Regions from separate parts of the Rhodobacter sp. CZR27 genome, predicted to be linked through region 2. Evidence: riboswitches for the same ligand, from Rfam matches in the RefSeq annotation. Region 2 holds a riboswitch; the other holds the start of a gene.
What was found. A riboswitch is a leader RNA that binds a small molecule or an ion and turns the genes downstream of it on or off. The one in region 2 is predicted to bind thiamine pyrophosphate.

Region 1: another riboswitch for thiamine pyrophosphate. It lies ahead of thiM (hydroxyethylthiazole kinase); the one in region 2 lies ahead of thiB (thiamine ABC transporter substrate binding subunit).

Annotation. Positions count from the first base shown of each region.
Region 1 is NZ_CP023548.1:546,318-549,644, forward strand. It holds gene galE (UDP-glucose 4-epimerase GalE) at 1-452, shown strand, start outside; gene CK951_RS02860 (inositol monophosphatase family protein) at 463-1,257, shown strand; gene CK951_RS02865 (lytic transglycosylase domain-containing protein) at 1,254-1,706, shown strand; TPP riboswitch at 1,759-1,853, shown strand; gene thiM (hydroxyethylthiazole kinase) at 1,901-2,689, shown strand; gene thiE (thiamine phosphate synthase) at 2,686-3,297, shown strand; gene thiD (bifunctional hydroxymethylpyrimidine kinase/phosphomethylpyrimidine kinase) at 3,294-3,327, shown strand, end outside.
Region 2 is NZ_CP023548.1:3,115,750-3,119,076, forward strand. It holds gene CK951_RS15125 (thiamine/thiamine pyrophosphate ABC transporter permease ThiP) at 1-555, opposite strand, end outside; gene thiB (thiamine ABC transporter substrate binding subunit) at 531-1,514, opposite strand; TPP riboswitch at 1,549-1,647, opposite strand; gene aroC (chorismate synthase) at 1,761-2,870, shown strand; gene CK951_RS15140 (DMT family transporter) at 2,858-3,327, opposite strand, start outside.

The DNA.
Region 1 (3,327 bases), 770 kb from region 2:
AGGCCGAGATCGGCGAGCAGCACGAGCCCGAGACGCATCTGATCCCGCTGATGCTGGATGCTGTGGCGGGCAAGCGGCCGGCGCTGACCGTCTTCGGCACCGATTATCCGACGCATGACGGCACCTGCATCCGCGACTATGTGCACGTGATGGATCTGGCGCAGGCGCATGTGCTGGGGCTGAACCGGCTGCTCGACGGCGGGGCGAGCCGGGTGTTCTGCCTTGGCACCGGGCGCGGCTTCTCGGTCCGCGAGGTGATCGAGCATTCGCGCGCCGTCACCAACCGCGAGGTTCCCATCGTCTATGGCGACCGCCGGCCGGGCGACGCGACGGCGCTGGTCTGCGGCTCGGAACGCGCGGTGAAGGAGCTTGGGTGGGAGCCGGGCCTGTCGACCCTGCCGCACATGATCGCCGATGCCTGGCGCTGGCATCAGGCGCCGAAACACACATGAGGACAACCGCTTGACCGATCCCGTCGCCGCCCGTCTCGACGCTGCACAGGAGGTGGCGGCGGAAGCCGGGCGCCTCGCGCTCGATTTCTTCGCGCACCGCGAGAGCCTTGCCATCGAGGCCAAGGCCAGCCCGCAGGACATCGTCAGCCGCGCCGACCGCGAGGTCGAGACGCTGATCCGCGACCGCCTCGCCGCAGCGTTCCCCGAGGACGGCTTTCTGGGCGAGGAGCATGGCGCGCAGGAGGGCAGCAGCGGCTTCACCTGGGTGATCGACCCGATCGACGGCACCTCGCCCTTCCTTGCCGGTTTGCCGCACTGGTGCGTGGTGCTCGCGCTGGTGCGGGACGGCGAGACGGTCGCCGGCGTGATCGAGCATCCGCTGGCGCAGGAGACCTTCACCGCGCGCCGCGGCCACGGCGCCCATCTCAACGGCCAGCGCCTGACCGCGCGGCCTGACCTGCGGATCTCGAACTGCAACGTGGCGCTGGGCGCAAGCCACCGCACATCCCCGGATTTCGCCTCGGCGCTGGTGCGGGAACTCATGCGCCGCGGTGGCATCTTCTACCGCAACGGCTCGGGCGCGATCATGCTCGCCTCGGTCGCGGCGGGCCGGCTTGGCGGCTATTACGAGCCGCACATGCATCCCTGGGACTGCCTTGCGGCGCTTCTGATGGTCGAGGAGGCGGGCGGACGATCCGCCCCCTTCCCGAAATGCCCCGGTGGTGGCATGGTGCTCGTCGCCGCACCGAACGTGTGGGACGAATTGCAAGCCGTCGTGAAGGCAGCAGAGGGACAGGCAGGATGAAGGGCAGGATGGGCGCCGCGGCTGTCGCGGTGGCGCTAATGTTGGCGGGCTGTGGCGGAGGGGACCGCGAGCCGGCTCCGACCCGCGGACCCTCGGGATCCCCCGAGGTGATGCGCTTGGTGACCGATTACGCGCGGCAGTATCAGGTGCCGCCGTCGCTGATGCACCGCGTGGTGCGGCACGAAAGCGGCTACAACCCGGCCGCGCGCAACGGCCCCTACATGGGGCTCATGCAGATCGCGCCGCAGACCGCGCGCACGATGGGCCATCGCGGGCCGGCGGAAAGCCTGCTCGATGCCGAGACCAACCTGCGCTATGGCGGGAAATACCTGCGCGGCGCCTGGCTCGTGTCCCGCGGCAACGAGGAGCGGGCGATCGAGTGGTATCGCAAGGGCTACTATTACGAGGCCAAGCGGATGGGCCTTCTGGAAGAGACCGGCCTTCGCTGACCCGTTCCGCGCGGCGGGACTTGCGCCGCGCCTCTTCTTCGCGCTAAGCCTGTGGCTGTGACAGGGGCGTCCGGGCATCCGGGCTGAGAAGCACCCTTTGAACCTGAACCAGGTCATGCTGGCGGAGGAAGTCGCGGTGCTGCAGGTCCCCCCATGGATGCATGCCCTCGTTCTCCCTCTGCGGAAGGAGAGCGATGGAGAACTGCGGAGCCTATCTCGACACGATGCGGCGCACGGCGCCGCTGGTGCAGTGCATCACCAATTTCGTGGCGATGAACGTCATGGCGAACGTGCTGCTGGCGGCGGGCGCCTCGCCCGCCATGGTGCATGACGCCGAGGAATCGGCCGAGTTCGCCGGCATCGCGCATGTCCTGACCATCAACATGGGCACGCCCAGCCCGCGCTGGATCGAGGGCATGGTCGCGGCGGCCGAAGGCGCCGCGGCGGCGGGGCGGCCATGGGTGCTCGATCCGGTGGCGGTGGGGGCCACGGCGTTCCGGCGCGATCTGGGCGCGCGGCTTCTGGCGCTGAAGCCCGCGGTGATCCGCGGCAATGCCTCGGAGATCCTTGCCCTCGCCGGGGCCGGGGCGCGCGGCAAGGGCGCCGACAGCGCCGACCCGGTCGCCGCGGCGGAAGATGGCGCGCGGCGGCTCGCGGCATCCTCCGGGGCGGTGGTGGCGGTGACGGGGCCGGTCGATTTCGTCACCGATGGCGTCCGCGCCTTCCGCTGCGCCAATGGCCATGCGCTGATGCCGAAGGTCACCGCGCTTGGCTGTTCGCTGACCGGCATCGTCGGCGCCTTCGTCAGCGGCCAGCCGAGGCTCGAGGCGACGGTGGCGGCGCTCGCCTTCTTCGGCCTTGCCGGGGAACGCGCGGCCCATGGGGCCGAGGGGCCGGGCAGCTTCCAGGTCCGCTTCCTCGACGCGCTGCACGGGCTGACCGCTGCAGACCTCGACCGCGGCGCGCGGGTGGAGGCGGCATGAACCTCTCGCTCTATTTCGTGACGCCGGACGGGGGCGAGGGGCTCGAGGATCTGGTCCTTGCCGCCGTCCGGGGCGGCGCGACGCTGGTGCAGTTGCGCGACAAGCAGGCGCCGGACGCCGATCTGATCGACCGCGCCCGCCGGCTGGTCGCGATGCTTGCGCCGTTCGGCGTGCCGCTGATCGTGAACGACCGGGTCGAGGTGGTGCTGGCCTCGGGTGCGGCGGGTCTGCATGTCGGGCAGGGCGATCTGCCGGTCGAGGAGGCGCGGCGGCGGCTCGGCCCTGACCGGCTGCTGGGTCTTTCCGTCGAACGGCTGGAGCATGTGAAGGCCATGCCGCTCGGCCTCGTGGACTATGTCGGCGCCGGGCCGGTGCGGGCGACCGCCTCGAAGCCCGACCACGCGCCGCCCATCGGCTTCGAGGGGCTGGCCGCGCTGGTCGCCGCCGCGCCTGTTCCGGCGGTGGCGATCGGTGGCCTTGGCCCTGGCGATGCGGCGGCGGTGCGGCAGGCAGGGGCCGCGGGCATGGCGATCGTCTCGGCCATCGGTGCGGCGACGGACGCGGAAGCGGCGGCGCGCGCGCTGGCTTTCGAATGGGGGCAGGCATGATCCCGAACATCCTGTCCATCGCGGGCTCCG
Region 2 (3,327 bases):
GGTCCCCGGCAGCACCTCGCGCAGCATCGGCCGCTCCAGATGGCGCCCGACATCGCGGGGTGTGAGGCCAAGCGACTCGGCGAGGCGGAACCGCTCGGCCGGGATCGCCAGCCACCCCTGCAGGATCAGCCGCACCGCAAACGGCATGTTGAAGAAGACATGGGCCAGCACCACGCCGTGCAGGCCGTAGACCGACACGGGCGGCAGGCCCAGCGCCTCCAGCCCGCGGTTCAGCAGGCCCGAGCGTCCGAAGACCGCCAGCAGGCCCAGGACCGCCACGATGACCGGCAACAGGAAGGGCGCGCCCAGCAGGGCGATCAGCAGGCCGCGCCCCGGAAAGCGCCGCCGCGCCAAGGCGCGCGCGACCGGCACCGCCAGCGCGACCGACACCACGGCCGACAGCGCCGCCTGGGTCAGCGTGAAGCGCACCGCCGCCCAGTCCGCCGGGCCGAGGCCCGCAGCATCGCCCGCCCGCGCCAACACCAGCGCGAGCGGCCCCAGCGTCAGCGCAACCAGCGCCGCGCCGAGGCTCAGCGCGAGAGCGCGGACTGCCATTCGGCCAGCGCCCCCTGCCGCAGGGCCCGGGCCTCCTCGGGCGGCAGCAGCAGCGAACGGGCGGGCTGCACCAGCGTGTCGAAGCCCGCGGGCAGCCCGGCCTGCGGCCGCTTGGCCGGATACATCCAGTTCGTGGTGGGGATCACCGACTGCACCGGCTCTTCCAGCAGGAAGCGCAGGAAGCGGTCGGCCAGTTCCGGCTGATCGGTCGAGGCGAGCTTGCCCGCGACCTCGACCTGCAGATAGTGCCCCTCGGCGAAGGCGGCGGCGGCCTTGCTGTCGTCCTTCTCGGAGATCAGGTGATAGGCTGGCGAGGTGGTGTAGCTCAGCACCATGTCGGCCTCGCCCTCGAGGAACAGGCCATAGGCCTCGGACCAGCCGGGCGTGACGGTCACGATGTTGTCGGCCAGCCCCTGCCAGATCCCGGCTGCGCGGTCGCCGTAGGCTGCCTTGACCCACATCAGCAGCCCGAGACCGGGGGTCGAGCTGCGCGGGTCCTGGATCACGATCGTCGCATCCGACGCCGCCAGTTCCTCGAACGAGGCCGAAACCTTGGCCATGTCGCGTTTGTGGACGAAGGCGAACCAGCCCCAGTCGAAGGGCAGGAACAGCGGGTCCTGCCACGCCACCGGCAGGTCGAGCGTCGCCTCGATGCCATGCGGTGCGAAGAGGTCCGTGGCCGCCGCCGCGGCGGTCAGGTTGGTGTCGAGGCCCAGCACCACATCGGCCTCGGTCCGTGCGCCCTCCAGCTGGACGCGCGCGAGCAGCGCCGCACCGTCACCCGCGCCGATCAGGCGCAGGTCGCAGCCGCAGACAGCCTCGAAGGCGGTCTCGACCGCCGGGCCGGGGCCCCATTCCGAGGTAAAGCTGTCATAGGTCAGCACGGTCAACACGGGGGTCTCGGCGGCCGCCACAGTGGCCGTCAGCACGAAACCCGCAGCAAGCACAGGAAGTTTCATCGCATCCTCTTCTCACGTCGGGCGGAGTCGGGATGGAGGATCCATGCACCTTCCCTCCGCCGGTCCTAACCGGGTCAGGTTCAACGGGTTCGCTTGCGCATCTCAGCCCTTCCGGGCACCCCGAGGTATCACCGACCATATCGGCCCGCCCCGCCGCCGCAAGGACAAAGGCGGGATTGCGGCGCAGAATCCGGTTCCCCGGCGGCGGCTTCTGTCCTATGGCTCGGCCCAAACGGGGACATCGCCATGAGCTTCAACACCTTCGGCCACCTCTTCCGCGTCACCACCTGGGGCGAGAGCCACGGCCCCGCGCTTGGCGCCACGGTGGACGGCTGCCCGCCCGGCATCGCCATCGAGCCTGCCGCAATCCAGCACTGGCTGGACCGCAGGAAGCCCGGGCAGAGCCGCTTCACCACCCAGCGGCAGGAGCCTGACGAGGTCCGCATCCTCTCCGGCACCTTCGAGGGCCGGTCCACCGGCACGCCGATCCAATTGATGATCGAGAACACCGACCAGCGCTCGAAGGACTATGGCGATATCGCCCAGAGCTTCCGGCCCGGCCATGCCGACATCACCTATCACTGGAAATACGGCCTGCGGGACCATCGCGGCGGCGGGCGCTCCTCGGCGCGCGAGACGGCGGCGCGGGTCGCCGCGGGCGGCATTGCCCGGGCGGCGCTGGCCGCGCTGGTGCCAGAGTTGAGGATAACCGGCTACATGGTCCAGATCGGCCCGCATGGCATCGACCCCGCCCGGTTCGACGCCTCCGAGATCGAGCGCAACCCGTTCTGGTGCCCGGATGCCGAAACCGCCGCCCGCTGGAGCGATTATCTCGACGACCTGCGCAAGGCGCATGACTCGGTCGGTGCCATCGTCGAGGTGCGGGCCTCGGGCGTGCCGGCGGGCCTCGGTGCGCCGATCTATGGCAAGCTCGACAGCGACCTTGCCGCAGCGATGATGTCGATCAACGCCGTGAAGGGGGTCGAGATCGGCGAGGGCATGGCGGCAGCCACGCTCACCGGCAGCGCCAATGCCGACGAGATCCGCATGGGGCCGAATGGTCCGCAGTTCCTGTCGAACCACGCGGGCGGCATCCTCGGCGGGATTTCGACGGGACAGGACGTGGTGGTGCGCTTCGCGGTGAAGCCCACGTCGTCGATCCTCACCCCGCGCCGCTCGGTCAATGTCGAGGGCCGGGAGGTCGATGTGGTGACGAAGGGTCGCCACGATCCCTGCGTGGGCATCCGGGCCGTCCCGGTGGGCGAGGCGATGATGGCCTGCGTGCTGCTCGACCATCTGCTGCTGGACCGTGGCCAGACCGGCGGGGCGCGCGGCCGGATCGGTCAGGGCGCCTGACGCTCCGGCATCTTCGACATCTGCACCGCGAGGATGCCGGCCGCGATCACCACGACGCCCACGGCATCCCAGATCCCCATCCGCTCGCCCAGAAGCACGGCCGCCACCGCCACCCCGAAGAACGGGTTGAGGAAGTGGAAGGTCGCCGCCCGCACCGCTCCGATGCGCCCGACCAACAGGAACCAGATCCAGGTGGCAAGCAAGCCCGGCACCAGCGTGGTATAGGCGAAGGCCAGCACGAGGCTCGCGCTCCAGCGGACTTCGGGCGCGCCTTCCGTCAGCACCGCCACCGGGGCCAGCGCGGCCGCCCCCACCAGCATCTGCAGCCCCACGATCATCAGCAGGTTCCCGCCCGAGGAGGCCACCCGCACCGTCAGGGTGGCCGCCGTCAATGCGATCACGCCGATGGCGCAAAGCAGGAAACCCAGCAGATCCTCGCCGCCCGACAGCCGCGTGC